3 regions of the Bacillus sp. 7894-2 genome follow, and region 1 is predicted to be linked to each of the others. Evidence: riboswitches for the same ligand, from Rfam matches in the RefSeq annotation. Region 1 holds a riboswitch; each other region holds the start of a gene.
What was found. Region 1 has a riboswitch for thiamine pyrophosphate ahead of thiW (energy coupling factor transporter S component ThiW). Riboswitches for the same ligand answer to the same signal wherever they lie in the genome.

Region 1 (7,465 bases):
TCTCACAAACTCGGCCCATTTTCCTATATAATTTATGGCCCTGTCGTCCGTGGCTAATATATAATCTCCGATATCAACACAGAGGCTGAGGCCATATTTCTTCCATGTCTCTACAGGAAAACTGTCAAGATAATCGATTCCTGCTGGCGATTGCCTGAATCCTAATTTTGGTTCACACACGATCATAATCCCATATTTTTTCTGAAGAGCACTGAGTTTCTTGAGTCCCTCCTCAATGATCTCTGCCGGATTCCCACTTGCTTCCTTTTTAAAATAAGGAAAGTGCACCAATATGTATTCAGCACCAAGCCGGGACATTCTTTCCACTTCCTCCTCAAACTGGATCCAGGCTTCCTCTGGATTCATACTGACCTTTTCCAGAAGATCGTATTTGCTTTGTCCCCGGAAAAGAGGCGAATGAAGACCAAAGCTTTTGTTTGTTTTGCCCAGCAATTCAATAAAGCATTGAAAGGATTCCTCATCTTGAAATTCCCCTATCTCAATATGCGGCAAATAACGTTTAAAAAGTTTATGAAACAGCTTGCTGTCTGACAAAATGACGCTTCCTGATACCCCTATTTTATGAACCATTATATCCCCTCTCTTATGAATGGTTATAACAATCTTATCACACCTTCATGTAACTTATTGGGAAATAATACCGTCTATTCAGTAAAATAGGTGAGGTGTACTTATGGTTAAAAAGGTATTTACTTCAATAATTTGAGTAGTGTTATTATTCATTCTTTTTTTCGGAGTGGTATCATTCTGGATTCCATCGGCATTCATTTCGGAAATCCTTTTGCAAAGAAGCTGGAGGTGCCCTCTGATTACTCACAGGCCGATTCAAACCAGAACGGCATTGCTGATCCGATTGATATGGTCCTGACAGCCAGAAAAGAAGTAGAACAGCGCACGCCATATAAAAGTGCCTACTATGCGGGAGGCTATCCGCCCGATGACGAAGGTGTCTGTACAGACGTGATTTGGAGAGGATTCCAGGGGGCTGATGTAACCATAAAGGATCTTATTGATCAGGATATCGCCGAAAATACGGACTTGTATTCAAGAGTCCAGGGCAAGCCTGATCCGAACATTGATTTCAGAAGGGTGCCAAACCAGAATATCTTTTTTAGCCGGTTCGCAAAGTCATTAACAACAGAGCTGATTCCAGGAGATGTTAAGAACCTTCAGCAATGGCAGCCGGGTGATATTGTGGTTTTCCTTTCTCCTAAATTCGACCATGTGGCTTTCATATCTGACAAACGGACTAAAGAAGGCATTCCATACGTAATACATAACTCCACCCCATTTGCAGCAGAAGTAAAACTATCTTCTTTTAAGACTCCCATTACCGCTCACTACAGATGGGATTTTGAAAAAACGCCTGCACTGCCATAAGCAGATGCAGGCATTTTTCTTATTAAATAAGAAAGTATAAAATTTTGAACTTCGATAACTCTCTAGCGCAAGCAGCCTGCCCCTCAAGGTGTCGGGGGTGAGCGAGCCGCTTACGCTTTTTTATCTGACTGCTGCCGGATTGCCCGCCGGCCACTCTTCGCAGGTATAAGCCATCTCCCAGAAACCAAGCTCCAGCTGGCAGCTCTTTCGGAAAGCATCCTTCATTCGCTGCCTTTCCTCCGGTGATGCCGCTTCAGCAAGCTCATCCAAACGGTTTCTCATATTCATGGTCACAGCTTCGACCCTTAGATTTGCATAAAAAGAGATCCACGGATAAAACGGATGGTTCTCATCTGGAACATATTGCTTCATGAGCTCAAGCCCAATCTCCCAATATGTCCATGGACAAGGCAATAATGCAGCGAGGATTTCACCCATGCCGCCTGTGTGGGCATGATACATCATATGCTTTACATAATGATCGGCTGTCGGCGGAAGCGGATATCCCTGCAATGCTTCGTAATCCACCCCAATCTGCTGGCAAAAATTATGGTGGGGGTGTACTTCGCTGTTCAATACAAATTCTATTTGCTGGTTAAAGTATGCAATATCCTTACGCTCAGCTGACTTTGAAATCGCAATCCCATAAATATGCATGAACGCATTCAAATACTCAAAGTCCGCTTTAATGTAATGAGCAAGCGCCTCTTTCGGCACATCCCCTCTCCCGATCCCCTGGACAAATGGATGCTCAAATATCAGCTGAAATAAATCTTCATTTTCCTTGCGCAGAATTTCTGAAAAAGTCATAAAAAATAGCCTCCTTAATTAAATACAGAAGCTGCCGGGGAAAAAGCATGAGGATATAAAATGAGGTCCTCACTGCTTCCCTGCGCTGGCATTATCCAGATCAGGTTCCAAGGGACCAAGGAAAAGCTCCTTATCTCAGCCGTAGCGCCCCTAGCAGTTTTCTAACATTCTAATTGTTTTTTACCGATTTTCTAACTTGGTGTTTTTCTCTCATAAATTTTGGATTTCGCCCATAACTTTTGAAAATCGCTCATAAAGCCTGATTGTTATGCTGCTCTCCCTTACTCTGCTAACCTATCTTACTTCTCCAGCCCAAAATCATCACATATTCTGAACCAAATTCTTCTCTTTAACCTTCGCTAACACCAACCAGCCTATTGCCGCACCGGCAATGCTGCTGACCAGAAACGGCGGCACAAAGAAGAATGCACCATTTGCACTGCCCATGAGAAATTTTGCGTACGGAACAGCAAACAATGCTCCGATTATACCGGTGCCCAAAACCTCGCCAGCGGCAGCCCATATTTTCCGGCCGAATTTCAAATAAAGGACACCAGCCAAAAACGCACCGATCATTCCGCCCGGAAACGCAAGCAGCGTCCCGAATCCAAGCATATTACGCAGCAAAGCAATCATAAAAGCAACGGCAGCTGCCGGCAGGGGTCCAAGAGTCACCGCTGCCAATACATTTACCGCATGCTGAATCGGATAGGCCTTGGCTATACCTGATGGAAACCAGAGCAAATGGGATCCCAGTGTCCCAATCGCCGTAAATAGTGCCATCGTAGTCAACAATCGGGTTCTGTTCATCTAAACCTCCTTTCTAAAAGGGCAGCCTGATTGCTTATCTGGATGAGAAGTATGTATACAAAAAAGCCGGATCCCCACAAAGGACCCGGCTTGGTTTAAGTATATGAATCGACATACTGTCAAATCCTACTTCCCTCCGCTGGCATTAACCAGATCAGGTCCATAAGAGTCGGAAAGCTATAAGCGCTTTCCTCTCAGCCCGCACATTCGGGGCACCCCTAGTAGTTACATAGATATTTAATTTGATAAGCTGTTTCAAGCTTAACAAATTATTCCCGCACTGTCATCATTCTTTTAGATTATATACTTTTTTTGATGCACTGGATTAAGCGCTCTTCAATTTCTGCAGCGAAGATTTGAACAGATTCGTCATTGATTAGCTCAATCATACTTGTCGGCTTAGGTATCCCAATTTTCGTTTTGCCCTTGTCTTCATAGACGACAATTTTACAAGGCAGGAAGTAGCCGGCCATTTTATTCTGTGTTAAAACGCGATGTGCTTCATTCGGATTACATACCTCTAACACATGGAATGCCTCGTTATATTCCAAGCCTTTTTCCTGCAGCTTCTCCTGAACATTAAACTGCCATAGAACTCCGAACTTTTCGTCCTTCAGACTTCCTTCCAGTGAGGATATCGCATCTTCAATTGATTTTTCGGTTTCAGCTGTGTAATCGAACATGACTGCATCTCCTTTAGTATGGCATATTAATTATGTACCCCTACAGGTATACCATTAAACACAGTCTCAACTGTCAACAACCCAGGATTTTTTTAAGAAAGTTTTATCGAATTAACCGCAGACCAGCAATATCCTTTAAACTCCCCACCCCCGCAAGAGAGAGGGACACTTTTGTTTCTTCTATAAAGTTGGCAAGCACTTTTTCAACTCCTTCCTGCCCGCCAATGGCCAAGCCGTACACATACGGCCGCCCCAGACAAACGGCGTCAGCTCCCAGTGCCAGAGCTTTAACCACATCTGAGCCTCGGCGAATGCCGCTGTCAAACAATACTGGAATCCTTCCTTTAACTTCCTTCGCAATCGGTTCAAGCGCATCAATCGCCGCAATCACTCCATCAAGCTGTCTGCCGCCATGATTGGAGACAATGATTCCGTCTATCCCTCTTTCAACTGCCAATCTGGCATCCTCAGGGTGGAGAATGCCCTTTAATAAAATGGGCAGGCTGGTTTTCTCTTTTAATCTGGCAATATGTTCCCAGCTTAATGTTGGATGATGAATATTATCAAGGATTCCCTGTACGACATCACCGTCCTGGAGAGAAGCCATAAAGACTGGATCGCTTTCATAGTTTGCTTTACCATAGCCAAGCTTTAACGGGGAAAAATTGTTTCTTAAATCGGCTTCCCTCCATCCCATCATCACCGTATCAACCGTTAACACAATTGCCTCATACCCCGCTTCCTCCGCACGGCGAACCATACTGAAAGATGCTTCTTCATAATTGGACCAATATAATTGGAACCATTTTGGACTCGAGCCTGTTGCCTTTGCGATTTCTTCAATGGAATAACCGGATACTGTGCTCTGGATAAAAGGAACTCCAAACGAAGCTGCTGCCCGTGCAGACGCCAGCTCTCCCTCATTATGTTCAAGCCGCTGCATCCCAATCGGTGCCAGGAAAACCGGGTAAGGATATGTTTTTCCAAATAATTTCACACTTATATCCGGCACTGAAACATCTCTCAGCATCCTCGGTACTATTGAGTATTTTGCAAAGGATTCGATATTCTTTTTCAGCGTTTCTTCCCCGCCGGCTCCTGATTGAACATAGCCAAATCCGCCTGCTCCCATTACTTTCTCTGCTTCTTCTTCCAGTTCCTTAAATGAAATAGGAAAGTTTTCTGCGAAACTAATATTCTCTACTTTTGCCATCACCCAGCCCGCCTTTTTTTGAATTTATTGAAAATAATATCACTTTTTTAGATTTTAAGAAACTATATAACAATTTTGGGGCCTCTTCTCTGCAAATTAGCAGGGATTTCACAAAAAATCGGGAATAACCATTTTAACTTAAAGAAATTGGAGTGTAGCATATGCTAATCAAACAGCCTTTTGATGAATTTCTGAAATTCCATTACGAAAGAATCAGTGATAGCAAAATGAAAGTCACTTTGCCCATCCAGCCGCTCTTTATTAACAGCGCCGGACTGGTGCATGGAGGGATCATTTCCACTCTTGCGGATGTAGCAATGGGGAATATTTTCGAGCCAGATGAAAATCAGAAGCAGTCTGTGGTGACCGCTGACTTGAAGGTCAGTTTCTTAAAGGGGGCGACAGGGGAATATCTAGTTGCCGATGCTCACCTTGTTAAAAGAGGACGGACACTCAGCCACACAGATTGCCTGATTTATAACGATCAGAATCAGGTGGTTGCCAAAGCATCCGGAATTTTCGCATCTATTTAGAGTGTTTAATCCTATCGTTGCCTGAATAGTTTCTCTGACAGCGATAGGAGGAACCATTTAGAGCTTACGGAAAATCCTAATAGCTTCTTTTCTTCTTTTATAAAAGTGAAAAACACTGTAAAATACTCCTATCGCCATTGAAACTACCAATAAAAGCTGTAAGCCAGATAAAGATAGTGCATTGGCGAATGAAAGAGAGTAAGCCAGCAGCAAGGAAGTTGCTATTTTGGATATAGAAGCAATCCCCAGGAACTTTTTAAATGAAACACCACCCATTCCTGCCCCAACACAAATGATCTCATCCGGCAATAACGGAATAACAAACAGCAGTACTAGTATGGAGTTTTCATTTCTCTCCATGTATTTTTGGTATTTGTCCAGATGCCGCTCCTTTATAAACCTCGATACAAGCTTTAATCCCCCTATCCTTGCAGTCCAGAACATAACAATAATCCCCAAAAGTGTACCTGTGAATCCAAGAAAGGCAGCGGCAGCAGGACCGAAAACAGCACTTCCTGCAGGCAGTGTGACGGCTTCAGGAAGCGGCAAAAGGATGGGCTGTAAAAAGCAAACCAGGAAAAATATGAGCTTTCCTTCCGCTTCATATTCCCTCAGTATACTCTCGAGCCCATAGGCATCAGTAAGAACGAGTATCTTGGTTAAATAAAAGGTAATAAAAACGATTAACAGCAGACTGAACATATAAATCAGTGCCAGTCTGCTGTATTTCAACCGGGATAACCTGCCTGCAGAAATAAAGTAAACATCCATCACTAATATGGCAGCCATGCCTGTAATATTAACCCATTTATAAGCAGGCAAAAGTGTCGGCATAAAATTAAACAATATATACAATGATATTAAAATGATAAGCCCATGCAAACTAACTTCCAATTTTTCATTCATACATTTTCCCCTTCTTGCTTTTCTTACCTATAGTTTAAAAAGAAATACAAGAAGGATTAAGCTCCCTCAGCATTAAAATAATCTAAGGCCAGAGACTTAGTTAAGAAAAGCGCAAGCGCCTTGTTCATGAAGGAACGCAGACTAAGATCGCCACGTCCTGTGGCAACGTCTGCATGACCCGCATCCTCCCAAAAGCTATCGCTTTCGGTCGTGCGATGTTTATGCTGACGAGGCCTTCCTTGTCCTGCGGGCCTCAAGCACAAGACGAGCCTTACGGAAAGGCGTCCTTTGCCTTTTTGGGAGGATCGGCTTGTGACCTCGAGGGGGTAGGCTCTGGAGATAAGACAATTATCGACGTTCAAAATTTTATACTTTCTTACCTTAGAAAAAAAGCAGGGATTATCCTGCTTTTTCTAATACTCTATCTCATCATAATCCTTAGGCTGCGGAACCGGCTGATCCCCCTTATATTTTCCAAACTCATTGACAAGCTCCCTCTCCTCTTTTGGACCTTGTGTCTGTTTCTTTTTTTGCTCATCTTTTCTAGACAACTCATTCGCTCCTTCCTTATGGTTCTTTAAATTAATATGTACTCATTACTTTTATTTCACGCATAACTTAGAAGGATTTTTCCTGAACTCTGTAAAATAGATAAAAAAAGAACAATTAGATGATAAATATAAGGAGATTCCCATGGTAAAATTAGAGCCTTTTACAGAAGAAGACTTCGATTTGCTCATCAGCTGGATCAGCACACCGGAATTAATGATTCAGTGGAGCGGTGCTCATTTCGAATTCCCGCTTGATCATGTGCAGCTTGCTAAGTATATAAGCTCTGCGAATCTGGATACCAGCTCGGATTATATATTCAAAGTTATGGCAAACGATGAAATCGTCGGTCATATTTCCCTAGGCAGAGTAGACCGTGTCAACGAAACTGCGAGGGTTGGCAAAGTTTTCATCCGCCCTGAAGCACGGGGGAAAGGGTATGCTTCAGAAATGATTCATCAAATCCTGAACTTAGCCTTCCAGAAGCTGAAATTAAATAGAATCAGTCTCGGAGTTTTCGATTTTAATTTGCCTGCTATTAAGATCTACAAGCAAGCAGG
Region 2 (7,465 bases), on a different contig from region 1:
TGATCAAAATAATGATGAACAATTTCGCTTTTGATCCGGAAAGGCGGATACACTCTTTCAATAAGAACAAAAAGCTTCAGCATTTCTGTTTTGTTCATAAAACCATTCCTTTAGCTAATCTTAATTCAATTATTGCCTGTTTTTCTAAAACAAAACCCCTGCACATTGCAGAGGCTTCATCCTATAGATCCATTTCAAGGACTACCGGGCAATGGTCGCTGCCCATAATGTCGCAATGAATTTGTGAATCTATTATTTTTTCCTGAAGCTTTTCTGACACAATAAAATAATCGATCCGCCAGCCGATATTCCGCTCCCTTACTTTTGCCATATACGACCACCATGTATAGGCACCCTCGGCTTCCGGATATTTATAGCGGAAGGCATCAACAAACCCGGAACCAAGCAAACTGGTCATTCTTTCACGTTCTTCATCGGTAAACCCGGAATTTCCGCGATTGGATTTTGCATTCTTTAAATCTATTTCATTATGGGCCACGTTTAAGTCACCACACATAATAACAGGCTTTATTTCATCCAGCCCGAGCAAATACTCCCGAATCCGCTCTTCCCATTCAAGGCGGTATGGAAGCCGGGCCAGGTCACGCTTTGAGTTTGGCGTATAGACATTCACCAGATAAAAGCCTTCATACTCAAGCGTGAGAATCCTGCCTTCTGGTTCTGTTTCCTCATCGCCCAATCCATAGCGGACAGAGATAGGCTCTTTTTTCGTAAATACAGCTGTACCCGAATATCCTTTTTTAAGCGCATAATTCCAATATTGGTGATAGCCATCCAGGATGAGCTCAATCTGTCCCTCCTGCAATTTGGACTCCTGGATGCAAAAGATGTCTGCATCCACCTCTTTGAAGTAATCTGTGAAGCCTTTTTTCACACAGGCCCTAATGCCATTCACATTCCATGATACGAGTTTCATTGCAATTGTATCTCCTTACGAAAAAATCTGTATGAGTACAACATTACCATGGCTTTTCAATAATTGCATAGTAATAAACACTGAAACTTGAAAGGCAATCGATAATACTGATTTTTTAAAAAAAATGCTCAAAATTAATGGACATTTCTCCTTACTGCTTCTTTTAACTCCCTGGCTGATTTTTCAGGGGAATCCGCCTGGCTGATTGCCGTAATGACTGAAACACCGTCTGCTCCAGCAGCCATAATGGGAGGTGTATTTTTAGAGTTAATTCCGCCAATACCTACCACAGGAATCTGGATAGAAGCAGATCTCAATTCCTTTAAAAAAGTAAGACCCTGAACTGCTTTGGCATCTTTCTTTGTGCTTGTCGGATAAATAGGGCCAATGCCGAGGTAATCTGCTCCCTGCCGGATTGCTGCTTCTGCTTCAATCATATTATGAACGGACACGCCAAGGATTTTGCTGCCGATTTTTCTCCTGACCACATCTGCCGGTTCGTCTTCCTGGCCTATATGGACTCCATCTGCATTAATAGTAAGCGCCAATTCAATGTCATCATTGACGATAAAAGAAATGCCGCTCTCGTTGCAGATTGCCTGAAGCCTTTTTGCAAGAGATTCCTTCTCTTTGCCTTGCAGGCATCCTGCACCTTTTTCACGGAATTGAAACAGGGATATGCCCCCATTAATTGCTGATCGGAGAATATCTTCAGGCTCTTGGAAGCAATTTACGCTTCCCATTATTAAATATACTTTAAGCAGCTCACTCATTTCCTCTGAATTAATTCTCATGAACGAAATTCTCCTTTTTCTTCAAATTATAAGCCCAATGATTGGTTGGTCCATGACCGCTGCCAATTCTTAAGTCATGTTCAATTGCTGCCTGGATAAATTGCTTTGCACGATCAACAGCCTGCGGCACAGAAAAGCCTTCAGCGAGTCCGGCTGTAATGGCAGCCGAAAAGGTGCAGCCAGTACCGTGCGTGTTTACTGTTTGTATTCTATTACTCTTGAACTCGGTAAAACTTTCACCGTCAAATAATAGATCGGCAGCCACTTTTCCCTCATCATGGCCGCCCTTAATGATGACATGTCTCGCTCCAAGCCTATGTAGTTCTTTTGCTGCCTTCCGTTTATCTTTCATTGAACGAATATTAGCATCCGTTAAAACCTCCGCCTCGGGTATATTGGGTGTAATCACCATCGAGAGCGGAATTAGATGCTTTTTCATCGCTAAAATGGCTTCAGTCTGAAGAAGACATGCTCCACCTTTTGCTATCATCACCGGATCAATGACGATATTGTTCCATCCGTATTCCGCAATCTCCTTTGAAACCGTCTCGATAATTTCAGCACTAAAGAGCATACCTGACTTGACTGCATCAGGCCTTAAATCCTCTCCAATGGATTGTAATTGTGACGCAACAGCCTCTGCGGTCATGGGATAAACTCCCTGCACTCCCCTGGTGTTTTGTGCCGTTACGGCAGTTAACGCTGACATGCCGAAAACACCGAGTTCCTGAAAGGTTTTTAAATCTGCCTGAATACCAGCACCGCCGCCGCTGTCTGATCCTGCTATGGTTAAAGCTTTGTTCACCTTCATTTTTATTCCCCTCCTACCTGACTAAAAGAGCCGCGCAATTCAACATCTGAGGCTGAGATAGTATATAAGCTATTCAAGAACTCTATTTGGAAAGTGCCCGGGCCCCTGCCATCCGTTTTTTCTGCAGCGATTTCGGCGGCAGAGCCATACACGACCAATGAAGCAGCTGCCGCTTTTACTGGATCCTTTTCAACAGCAGCGAAAGCTCCAATAACAGAAGTCAAAAGGCATCCGGCACCCGTTACTTTCGTTAACAGGGGATGTCCATTGTTAATGGTAAAAGTGGCTCTTCCATCTGAAATGATGTCCTGTTTTCCTGTAATGACGGTGACTGCACCAAGTTTATTTGCTGCTGACTTTGCGAGCTCAGAAGTGTTTCCCTCTGCTTCTCCTGCATCAACGCCCTTAATATTCCATTTCTGTCCTGCTGCATTGGCAATTTCTGCTGCATTTCCTCTTATGATGCTAATATCTAATTCTTCCATTATTCTATTGGCTGTTTCTGTGCGATAGGCTGTCGCGCCGGCACCAACCGGATCAAAGATTACCGGCACCCCATGCTGATTGGCTGATTTTCCTGCGATAAGCATGCTTTTCACTTCTTTTTCAGTCAATGTTCCCATGTTGAGAACCAGTGCCCCGGCAATTTTAGCCATATCACCCGCCTCTTCATGCGCATATGCCATTACAGGTGATGCCCCAATTGCCAGCAGGCCATTGGCAGTGAAATTGGTTACCACCACATTGGTGATATTATGTACTAAAGGATTAAACTCTCTTACTTTTTCCAATAGACTGCTAATCTCTTGAATGTTCACATTCATTCCTCCTCTGCGTTTGCCGCTCAATAGCCTTTGAAAAGAGAACAAAATAAAAACCAGATCCATATAAGGACCTGGCTGAATAATCTATAGAGAATTATGTTTGTTCTCCGAAATTACTACTTTCCTACGCTGGTATGATCCAGATCAGGTCCGAAGGGTAAAAAACAGTCCGGTTTCTTTCTCAGCCCGCGAGCATCGGGCACCCCTAGCAGTAAAACTATTAAGTTGGCTGTTTTTATCTTAGCCTGAATCATGAAATCTGTAAAGCTTGCAATTCTGCCGCTTCCTCTTTAAGGTGTAAGTAAGAATACATAGCTTGGAGGATTCAAATATGGCTGAACACCATTTTCACTTGAAAGCACATTGGCCTGGTCTTCGCAATGATGTTGGGGAAATAGAAACAGGCGGCCTGAGAACACAGGTATCCATTCCACCGGAAATGGACGGTCCCGGAATCGGAACGAATCCGGATGAAATGCTGCTCGGGGCGGCGGCTACTTGTTATATTATTACACTTGCAGCCATGATGGAACGCAGCCGGCTCGATAAAGAGGACCTTACAATGGAGTCGGTAGGAGTTGTTGATGTCACCAAAGGGGTGATTACTTACAAAAAAATTATTCATCACCCAGTTATTGTGCTTAAATCAGACGCTGATGATAAGGACCATACTCTTGCACATAAGCTTGTCCAAAAAGCAGAAGCATCCTGTATGATCTCAAGGGCGATTAAAGGAAATGTGGAAGTGGAAGTACAGGAAACCATTCGTAAAAATCAAACACCGGCCTGATAGCCGGTGTTTTGGTTTAAGTTATAGAGCCCATTTGCGGATGGCCAGTGCAACACCGGCTTCATCATTTGTTCCTGTCACAGCATCGGCTGTCTCTTTAACAATGTCCTGTGCATTGCCCATCGCTATTCCCCAGCCTGATTCTTTAATCATGGCAATATCGTTCAAGCTGTCTCCCATCGCCATTACATTTTCCATTGAAATACCAAGGAGGTCGGTTACTTTTAGGATACCTTTGGCTTTGTTGATGCCTAAAGCATTGACTTCTATATTGGTTAAGCTGGAATTAGTAATTTCCAGGTTGCCTTTAGACTGAAGCTCTTTATGAATCAGCTCCCTGATCGCATCATCTGAAATATCAAATCCAAATTTAAGCCATTCATGATCATGGATATTTTCCGGCATTTCGTTCATCCACACGCGCTCGCAGCTGGTTGCCCAGAAATTGGTCTTGTGTGTCTTAGACAGATTCCACATCCATTCCATTACTTTAGAATCCACTGGAGCTCTTAAAATGGATTCACCACCAGGTCCAAATATTTCGCTGCCATTTACCGTGATCAAATAAGAATTTAATTTTAGAGAATCAGCATGATCGCCTGCCGTTAACCTGGATCTGCCGGTGCTCAAAATGACTTCGATTCCTTTCTCCTTTGCTTCTTTTATAGCTGCACGGTTCTCTTCAGGAATTTCCCCTTTGGAGTTCAGTAATGTTCCATCCATATCAAGGGCGATTAATTTGATCTGCGGGGGAATTTTTGCTTCTTTCATAGTCCTCTTCCTTTCTTCAATTAACACAATAAAGCCATTATATAGGTAAGTCCGCTTTCCTTCAAAGAAGGCGCATTTTAGATGAATATTTTTTTGTGAAATGGAAATACCTGTATGTATTAAATGTAAAAGGTGATGTTACTATGTATCTTGCACTTGTAATCATCGTATGGATATTGTTCGCTTACCGCTTTATTGACTGGTCGCAGTGGAAAAAGCAATATCCTACTGTCTTATTTTTTATTGCGATCAACCTGACCTACAATATGCTCTATTTTAATCATACACTGTGGGCTTTTAGAGGTATTACGGCTGAATGGCTAAATCATTCGATTATTAACTTAGCTTTCACATTTTTTATTACTCCTATGGCTCTGATTATTTACCTGCAGCGCTACCCTGACAATAAAAAACAGGGATACATTTACTCTGCTATATGGATTGGCTTTTTTACCATTATTCAATCACTGTTTGCCCACAAAGGAATGTATGTGTACGATAACGGCTGGAACAGCTGGCATAACATTTGGCTGAATATCGCTCTATTTGCTGTATTGCGAATCCACTATCGAAGACCTGCGGTTGCCATGCTGATTTCCCTGCCTGCTGCGGTGGTATTCTACTTATTTTTTCCGTTTCCATTGGACAGCCTAAAATAAATGCATACATAAAGCGAGGTGTACTGGAATGATCATTCAGAACGACTTGTCTGTGTCCTTATTTTTGCTCCTTCTGTTCTTAACCTATGCATTGATGTGGTTTTATTTAATTAGGAAAAAAATCAATAAATAATTTAGGGCAGACTAATTGGTTAGAGCTTCCCATCAGTTAGTTTATGTTAGTTTTGTATAGGATTGGTCGAGGCTCTCCACATGGAGCACCTCGACACTGTGTATTCTTCTTTTCTGCCTGCCAGCAACTGTTCAATTAGTTTTTATTAATTTGAGATGTTGCGTTTTTCTCCTTAACCTTTTTTCTGATTTCAGCAACTAGCCAAGTAAAAGGAGGAATTGTGAAGGAGATCAAAGCAGTCAGAGGATAATATTTAGATATGTAATCAGAAATAAAATGATTATAATTTTTAATACCGAAAACAGTGAATAACACAACTACTATTACAGAAGCAAAGTGTACCCCCCATTTACCTTTATCTTTGAACCAGGGCTCAAAGCTTTTTCCAATCGAACTGTGCAGGACAGAAATACGGATGATCCCGCCAAATACAATTACGATAATTCCATAAACATCAAAACGTTCCACAAATCCGAAAGAAACAAGTCTCACGATACTTTGTGCAGGATATTCAAGTGTTCTAACTAACTGCTCCCCAAAAACAGCCAATGTACCTGTTACTGTTCCAACAAACATAATTGCAATCAAAAGGACTAAAAGGCTGTTTGTATACAGCAAGGATTTCGAACTTTCATATTGCTTTCTCAACTGTACCATTAACAGTAAGGTCATTTCCCCATATAGGCCAACAGTTAAAATAATGGCATCAAAGAGAGGAAATAGGCCTTCTTCAAAAATAGGCAGCAAGTTATTAAAATCCTTTTCTCCAAAAGTGCTTATAGCTATTGCAAAACCAGTAATAACGATGAATGGCAGGATAGCTTCGCTAATTCTTGTAATATTCTCAATGCCTACGAATAAAGCATAAAGAACGATCAGGTAAAATGCAGTACCGATTACCCACCTTGGTGTCTCAGGCAGAAAAATCACCTGTACAAAGTCTACAATTCCAAAAAAAGTTATGATTGTTAAATATAAAAAATAAACAGCAAAAGGCAGTATCATAATCTTTCCGGCTATTTTGCCAAAGGTTTGCACAAGCATCCCGTCTAATGTGGATTTAGGATAAATCATATGCAGCCGAAAGATAGTAAACCCCAAAAAAAACCCGAAAGGCATGGCTAGGAGGATGGCCACCCATGCCTCATGGCCGGCCATGGAAAAGATTGTCGGCAATAAAAGAAAGTGGCCAGTAACGGGCAAAATCATGGACAGAAGAAAGACGGATTGCCGATATGAAACAACTTCCACATTATCTTCCTCCTTCATAATTTACTAAACCGTTTGCAGGCAACTCTGTATTGACTTTTACGACTACTTTTAATGAGGGATATATTTCCTCCCAATTTTCCTTATGATGTTTCCAATAGTCTTTTTCATTCCTGCGAATGATTTCAGCAAAATCAAAGGTATTTGCCTTTAATTCTTTTTGAATTTTATCCACAGAATCTTCAACTTCTTTTTTTATAGCATTTTTGTAAAGCTGATTGATTTTTTTAATATCATCTTTCGCTAATCTGACAGCTTTTGAGGTTTCACCAATAAATCCGGTCTCTTGAATTGATATCTCTATAACTGGCTGTCCGTCTTTCAAAAAATTATTAATAGTTGTCTTTGAGTCTTTAACTTCGATGGATACGTTAACGGTTTCTTCTTCAGATAAAGGCACATGAATAACCTGAATCCCCCCTTCTAACTCTCCCTGTACTCTTAGCATTCCCCTTGTTTCAACTCCATTTAGCTCTC
Region 3 (7,465 bases), on a different contig from region 1:
GCTTTCATTTGTTTCCAAAAGCATTGTTTTAATATCCCCGCCTGAGGAGAATGCGCGCCCCCTTCCTTTCAATACAACAATATCAATCTCATCTCTTTGGCCAATATCTTTCATGGCAGCCAAAAGCCCTTTCAGCATTTCTACATTCAATGCGTTCAATGATTCAGGCCTGTTCATTTCAACCGCCGCCACACGCCCATCAAGCTGAACACTTACAGTATCAGTTACAAAATCTGTTGTCAAAATCTTTCCCCTCCTTTAAATGCTTCTTTTATTATAAAGAGTATTATTATATTTAAAAAGCTTTTTGTCTAAAAATTTTTAATTTTGTCACTTATTTGTCACTTCCTCGATACGCTCTCTCAGAAAGAACTGTAATTGACCCATTTAGCTAAGCCAAAAACTAATTTGATGATATTAAAAACAGCATCCCAAAAGGATGCTGTAAATGACCCATATTTACTTTGCATGTCCTGTATATTCTTTTTGGACCTGCTCTCTTAAAGCCATTTTTAGGAACTTTCCTACAGAGGTTTTTGGTATTTCCTCAAAGAAAAGTATTTCATCCGGAAGCCACCATTTTGCAAATTGCGGTTTCAGGAAATTATAAAGCTCCTCTTTTGTGGTCTGCCCTTTAAATGGCTCTTTCAAAACAACGCATGCCACCGGCCTCTCCTGCCATTGCTCATGCGGGACAGCAACAACCGCTGCTTCAAATACCGATTCATGAGCCATTAAGGCATTTTCGATATCAACGGAAGAAATCCACTCCCCTCCGCTTTTAATTAAATCTTTTGTTCTGTCAACGATTTTCATAAACCCTTCTTCATCAATGGTTACGACATCTCCTGTGTAGAGCCAGCCATCACGGAATGCCTCATTGGTCCGTTCATCCTTATAATATTCAGAAGCAATCCATGGGCCTCTTATCGCTAGTTCCCCCATTTCCTTTCCGTCCCATGCTGCTTCGCCATCCTTGCCGGCAATCTTCATTTCCAGCCCAGGTACAAGAATGCCCTGTTTGGATTTTATATCCAGCTTCTCTTCTGCTGAAAGCTCTTCCTGATAGCTTTTTAAAGTCGAAATAACAACAAGCGGGCTTGTTTCAGTCATTCCGTAGGCATGCATGAATGGAATTTTATGCTTTTGCTCGAAGGCTTTAATCATGCCTTTTGGCGCTGCTGAACCTCCACATAGCACCGATCGGAGTGAGCTCATATCATAGTTATTTTCATCAAGTTCTTTTAATAATCCAAGCCAGATTGTCGGCACTCCGGCTGTTATGGTAACTTTCTCAGATTGAATAAGCTCTGCCAGAAGTTTAGGTGTAAAATATGGCCCCGGCAATACAAGAGTGGTTCCAAACCAGACAGCAGCAAACGGCAGCCCCCACGCGTTTACATGAAACATCGGCACTACCGGGAGAGCGATATCTTTCTCGCTTACCGCTGCACTGTCTGCCATCCCAAGCGCCATACTGTGGAGAACAATGCCTCTGTGGGAATAGACGACCCCTTTAGGGTTACCAGTAGTTGCTGAGGTATAGCACATTCCCGCTGCCGAATTTTCATCCAGATCATCAGGATATTCATAGGCACCGCCTGCTTCATCGATAAGCTTTTCATAATGATATACCGGCGAAAGAGAAGTCTCCGGCAATTCTTCTTCATCTGTCATAATGATGAACGCCTTGACCGTCTTCAATTTATCCTTAACCTTCTCAATTAGCGGTACAATGTCAGGGTCGATCAGCAGCACTTTATCTTCTGCATGGTTAATAATATATGTAATATGCTGAGGTGACAGACGGATATTAATCGTGTGAAGAACGGCTCCGCTGCATGGGATGGCGAAATAAGCCTCCAGGTGGCGATGATGATTCCAGGCCAGTGTCCCGACCTTATCCCCTCTTTCCACTCCCAGCTTTTGCAGGCTTTCTGCCAGCTTCCTGGTCCTTTCTGCAATCTGCTTATATGTCAATCTCTGAATTCCGCCAGCCGTTCTTGATACGACCGTTTTCTTTGGAAAATATTTTTCTGCCCGCCTGATCATTTGCGTCATAGTCAAAGGTGTCTGCATCATCATTACAATTCCCCCTTTTTAGAAAACGCTTACATTTAGAAACATAGAAATCTATGATCTTGTACCTATTCATTCTCTTTATTTTCAAGAATTCCTTTAATATTTTTCTTAATTTTCCAAAATATATTCACTAAAAGAATCCCCGCCTATTCGGCAAGGGATTCATGTTTATTAAATAGCTCTTTTAATATTTTCAATTTCTCATCTGTATAATGTTCAAAGCTGTCATTATACGATTTTGGATCCTTCGGGTTTGCAAAATGAGTGATTTTTCCTGTCCCGGGATCAATGAACTTACTGGAAGCTCCGCACCCAAGCCCGATAATTGTCTGCTGTTCTTCCATAATCATAATGTTATAGATGCTTTCCTGATTTGGAAGGGCATAGCCGACATTTTCAAGATTGCCGAGAATATTTTTCTGGCGATAGAGATAATAAGGATGGTAATTATGAACTTTCGTCCAATCCTCAGCCATGTCCATCATTTTTTCAATCTCTTCACGATCGGCAACTTTATATTTTTGCTTGTTCTTAGTCATTTCCGAAGCTCGTTTAAAGGATAAAGTATGAACAGTCAGGGATTCCGGCATTAATTTCTCTGTTTCACCCAGAGTATGCGCAAATTCCTGAACCCCTTCTCCAGGCAATCCAATGATCAGATCCATATTGATATTGTTCATGCCCATATTACGGGCCAAATGGAATTTATCCACGGTTTCTTCCACTGTGTGGTGACGGCCAATTGCTTTCAAGGTCTCCTGAATATAGGACTGAGGATTAATGCTGATACGGTCAATATTCCATTTTTTAAGCACTTCAAGCTTTTCAGGTGTAATCGTATCAGGACGGCCTGCTTCCACAGTGACCTCCCGAATGTTTTTTACATCCGGGAAAGATTCATACATTTCCTCATAAAGCATATCCATCTCTTCTGCCGTAATGCTTGTCGGGGTCCCTCCGCCATAATAGACAGTGGTGATTTTCACATTATTTTCTTTCAGCCAATCACCAATTTTGCGCATTTCAAAATGAAGGCCGCCAAGAAATGAGTTAACAGAACCCTGCCTGCCATTAATCGCATAAGCAGGAAAAGTACAATACGCGCACTTTGTCGGGCAGAACGGAATGCCAATATATATGCTTACCTCTTTTTTCAAGTCATAAAGATCCGGTACCACAGCAAGCTGCCGGTCTACAATATTCTGCATAAGCTGAATTTTTTCATCTGTAATCAAGTACTCTTCCTTCAGCTGATGATGAGCTTCCTGGAGAGGTGTCTGATTCTGCATGGCACGGTGAAGCAATTTTGTGGGACGTACTCCGGTCAGAATCCCCCACTTCTGGGTAATGCCCGTCCAGTCCTGCAAAACAGTCAGGTATACATGTGATACTGCATTCTTCACTTGTCTGAAAGTCTCTTTTTCTGACTCAGCCGGAACAAATTCTTTTTCAAAAGTGGCAGTAAGGTTCCTGCTGTCTTTATCAGTAAGCTTAGCAAAGGCTTTAATGCGATCTCCCTGCTCAAGCTGAAAAGAAATTGTCAAATCTGCTGCAGCATTCTCACCCAGCAACACTTCACATTCTTCAAAAAAGAGGTTTCCGATCAGCCGGAGCGGACGATGGAACCGTTCATCCTTTATGCCTAAAATTGATATGTTCAAATCTATCACCTTTTTTTAAAAAATATAATAAATCTGCCGGTGTTCAATCTCACGGGCAGCTGCATAGTCTTTATTATTCATGTTGACAAACTCCTTTTAGTGTACAGAACTGGGGAAACAAGGTCAATATACTATTGACTCGCTTTATCCAATGCCCTAAATCAAAAAGAGAGCCGATCTGCCTTGACCGGACTCTCTTTCATGCATTTATTTCAGCAGATTCATTTTCTTCAGAAAGTCGATTGGATGCTGTTTGCGGAAATGTTCTTTAACCATGTAGCTTACGCCGCTCTGGTCATTGGATCGTGTCAGCCAGTCTGCTGCTTTTTTTACTTCTGCCGGAGCATTACCCATTGCCACCCCCAGACCGGCGGCTTCAATCATTTCCAGATCATCTTCAGAATCTCCAATTACGACCATTTGGTTTCTGGAAATTCCAAGGTGTTCACATAAATAGAGCAGCCCATTCAGCTTTGAAACTTCTGAAGGAACAATGTCCATCCTCAGATCATTCAGTTTAATGACTTCTACATTTTCAAACATGCCCCAGATGGCTGTCTTAGCATCCTCAAGGTCTTCTTTATCTTCAAAGTACACTTCAATTTTTGGCGGGGTGACCGGCTCGTCTAAGATGGTGTCACTTAATGAATCCACAAATTGCTGGGAGTAAAAAATGGGATCGCCGGTTGTAAAAACAGTTTTAGCAAGCATATTGGTATTGAGCTTCGTTTTGTTGGCAAGGGAATATTTTTCGTGCACCAGCCTGATTTGACAGGTAAAGCCTTCAAGCAGGCGCACGATTTCAAACGTTTCATCTTCCTGAATTCTTTTTACAAAGATCGGCTTTTCCTGGGAAGCTGCAATATATGCTCCCCTGTGAGTGACCAGCAAAGAATTGATTTTCAATGCTTTGGCCACTTTTTTCGCGGATGGAAAGCTTCGGGACGTAACAAGTGTTACATAAATTCCCTTTTGCTGCACATATTCTATCGCTTCTTTTGTTGATTTATGAAGTCTTCCATTTGTTTGGAGTAGTGTTCCGTCTATGTTTAAAGCAAGCATTCTGTATATCATCCAATTTGCCCCCTATTCTCGGTGTAAAATTGTCCTATTACACTTTTATGAAGGGAAGGACTGGATTAGAACATGACATGGACAATGGAGAAATTTTTTCATAGCTTAACCGCTGCTGTCTGATTTCACAGATCATTTGATATAAAAAAGATAAATTATTCATTTACATTTTGTTTGCTCCGTATTAAGATGGAGTCATTAAAAACTGCATATCCAAGTTTTGCACTAGGGGAGCTTTTTGGCTGAGAAGAACAATCCGTTCTGACTCTTATCACCCGATCTGGATAATACCAGCGTGGGGAAGTGCAGGTGAACGGCTATCATTTATTTGTATTGATAACATTCAACTGCATTTCCTATGGGAATGCAGTTTTTTATTTTCATAAATAATAGGAGGATGGAAAAATGCAGGAAAATTTTTTATGTGGGACTAGTGAAATTACAGGGTGCAGGTTTTCAATTTACCCAATGACTGACAGGTTTGCGGAGGTTATTTTATCAGCACTAAAAGAAGTGGATACGAGCAAGGTATGGATGGAAACTGATGATGTGAGCACCTGTGTGCGTGGCAGGTCCATTCATGTTTTCGATGTGGTCAAAGCTATTTACCTTGAATCAGTTAAGCATGGAGATCATGTAGTGTTTAACGGGACTTTTTCAAATGGATGTCCCGGTGATACTGCAGGCGATGCTTATCTTGCTGAAAATGAGGAACGGGCAAATGAAGAATCAGCAGCAGTAATCAGCCAGGAAGTCGCTGTCCAGTTCGCCCTTTATCCGATGGGGATTCCTGATTACATGAACGTCATTATGGACCAGGTCGAACTCGCTGCGAATCGGGGTACTTTTTCTAAAGGAGTTCATTATGCTTCAAGACTGGATGGAGATGCACACGCTGTTTTTAAAACACTTGAGGATGCTTTTGAAAACTGTAAGAAAAGCGATTCTACACATATTGTTATGACGGTGAATATGTCTGCCAACAGTCCATCCAAAAAGGAGGCTGAGTAAAATGCTCGAAAAGTGGAAGCTTCGTGAGGTCATTGTCCTGTCTGTACTTGCTGTCGTGTTTGCAGTTGTATATCTGGCGTTCCTGCAATTTGGCAACGTGCTATATGGAATGTTCGGCTTAATTGGCTATGATTTGATTTTTGGCATTTGGTTTGTTGTTTCAATCATCGCAGCGTACATAATCAGAAAGCCCGGAGCAGCCTTTTTATCGGAAACCATCGCTGCAGCCATTGAAGTCATGATCGGCAACGCAGTTGGTCCCCGCCTGATTCTGTCAGGGATGATTCAGGGGATTGGAGCGGAAGCTGTTTTTGCGGCTACAAAATGGAATAATTACCGGACATGGGTGTTAATTGCTGCCGGAATGGGCTCATCTGTTACTAGTTTTATTTGGGGCTATTTCATTTCCGGCTATGCGGCCCTCTCACCCGGTTATGTAACAGCTATGTTTTTTGTGAGGCTGATCAGCGGTGCTTTACTGGCTGGATTGCTGGGCAAATGGCTGAGTGAGAGCCTTGCGAAAACTGGGGCATTAAACAGCTTTCCAATTGGAAAAGAGCGGAAAAGGGGAAAACCGGAAAATGGAATTACAGCATAACCGGCATATATTAAAAACCGAACAGCTTTCCTTCAGGTATGAAGATGTGGAAAAACCTATTTTTAAAGATGTGCAATTCAGCCTTTATCCAGGGGAAGCAGTTCTATTATTGGGCCCAAGCGGATCGGGAAAAAGCACACTTGCTTTCTGCTTAAATAAATTGTATCCGGAGGCCGTTGATGGCGAATTGGAAGGGACCATTTCATTCAAGGAAAAGATGCTTGCGGAATTCGGTCCTGGCGAAATTAATCAGCACATTGGCATTGTATTTCAGGACCCTGAAAGCCAATTTTGCATGACCACAGTCGAGGATGAGCTGGCCTTTGGACTTGAGAATATGAAAACACCTAATGATGAAATCGAGAGAAAGATTGATGAAGCATTAGAGCTTGTTCATCTTTTGCCGTATAGACATTCCTTAATCCACACTCTTTCCGGGGGCCAAAAGCAAAAGCTAGCACTGGCATGTGTATTGTCATTAAAACCGGATATCTTGATTTTGGACGAACCGACAGCAAATCTGGACCCGGCTTCAAGCTATGAACTCACACGCATCATTAAAGAGCTTAAAGAAAACCAGGCAATTTCCCTTCTAATCATTGAGCACAAGCTGGATGATTGGATTGATTTGACCGACCGGTGCGTGGTCCTAAACAAGGAAGGAGAAATTTTATTTATTGGAAGCACGGCAGATTGCTTTAATCAATATGCAGAAGAACTTCTGCTTGAGGGCATCTGGCTGCCAAGCACGGTTAGAGCCGGCCTATCAGGAAAAAAAGCTGGGATCTACAGCGGGGAAAAGCTTCCGTTAACTGATCGGGAGCTAATTGCTGGATTTGTAAATCCCTCTGCTGCACTTCAGATTTTAGATAACAGGAAGAAAAAACACCAAGCTCCTGAAGAGCAGATCATCCTATCAGCAGAGAATCTATACTTTAATAAAGCTGGTAAGGACTTGCTAAGAAATATTAGTTTTTCTGTTAAAAAAGGTGAATTTGTGGCAATTGCCGGTTCAAATGGATCAGGAAAAACAACGCTT

Region 2: another riboswitch for thiamine pyrophosphate. It lies ahead of thiM (hydroxyethylthiazole kinase); the one in region 1 lies ahead of thiW (energy coupling factor transporter S component ThiW).
Region 3: another riboswitch for thiamine pyrophosphate. It lies ahead of CHI10_RS08030 (YkoF family thiamine/hydroxymethylpyrimidine-binding protein); the one in region 1 lies ahead of thiW (energy coupling factor transporter S component ThiW).

Annotation. Positions count from the first base shown of each region.
Region 1 covers NZ_NPDG01000123.1:19,221-26,685, reverse strand. The annotation lists gene CHI10_RS17535 (TIM barrel protein) at 1-591, opposite strand, end outside; gene CHI10_RS17530 (DUF1287 domain-containing protein) at 724-1,401, shown strand; gene tenA (thiaminase II) at 1,522-2,211, opposite strand; TPP riboswitch at 2,272-2,373, opposite strand; gene thiW (energy coupling factor transporter S component ThiW) at 2,533-3,021, opposite strand; TPP riboswitch at 3,136-3,251, opposite strand; gene CHI10_RS17515 (DUF302 domain-containing protein) at 3,321-3,704, opposite strand; gene CHI10_RS17510 (alpha-hydroxy-acid oxidizing protein) at 3,808-4,917, opposite strand; gene CHI10_RS17505 (PaaI family thioesterase) at 5,079-5,450, shown strand; gene CHI10_RS17500 (TVP38/TMEM64 family protein) at 5,508-6,356, opposite strand; gene CHI10_RS22465 (hypothetical protein) at 6,770-6,907, opposite strand; gene CHI10_RS17495 (GNAT family N-acetyltransferase) at 7,050-7,465, shown strand, end outside.
Region 2 covers NZ_NPDG01000015.1:55,324-62,788, forward strand. The annotation lists gene CHI10_RS03265 (hypothetical protein) at 1-98, opposite strand, end outside; gene CHI10_RS03270 (exodeoxyribonuclease III) at 182-937, opposite strand; gene thiE (thiamine phosphate synthase) at 1,072-1,731, opposite strand; gene thiD (bifunctional hydroxymethylpyrimidine kinase/phosphomethylpyrimidine kinase) at 1,721-2,542, opposite strand; gene thiM (hydroxyethylthiazole kinase) at 2,545-3,360, opposite strand; TPP riboswitch at 3,471-3,583, opposite strand; gene CHI10_RS03290 (OsmC family protein) at 3,698-4,156, shown strand; gene CHI10_RS03295 (Cof-type HAD-IIB family hydrolase) at 4,178-4,927, opposite strand; gene CHI10_RS03300 (CBO0543 family protein) at 5,071-5,586, shown strand; gene CHI10_RS03305 (GerAB/ArcD/ProY family transporter) at 5,855-6,970, opposite strand; gene CHI10_RS03310 (Ger(x)C family spore germination protein) at 6,972-7,465, opposite strand, start outside.
Region 3 covers NZ_NPDG01000057.1:15,096-22,560, reverse strand. The annotation lists gene CHI10_RS08050 (enoyl-CoA hydratase) at 1-243, opposite strand, end outside; gene CHI10_RS08045 (long-chain fatty acid--CoA ligase) at 460-2,082, opposite strand; gene CHI10_RS08040 (coproporphyrinogen III oxidase) at 2,229-3,743, opposite strand; gene CHI10_RS08035 (Cof-type HAD-IIB family hydrolase) at 3,951-4,817, opposite strand; TPP riboswitch at 5,035-5,136, shown strand; gene CHI10_RS08030 (YkoF family thiamine/hydroxymethylpyrimidine-binding protein) at 5,223-5,828, shown strand; gene CHI10_RS08025 (ECF transporter S component) at 5,830-6,426, shown strand; gene CHI10_RS08020 (ABC transporter ATP-binding protein) at 6,410-7,465, shown strand, end outside.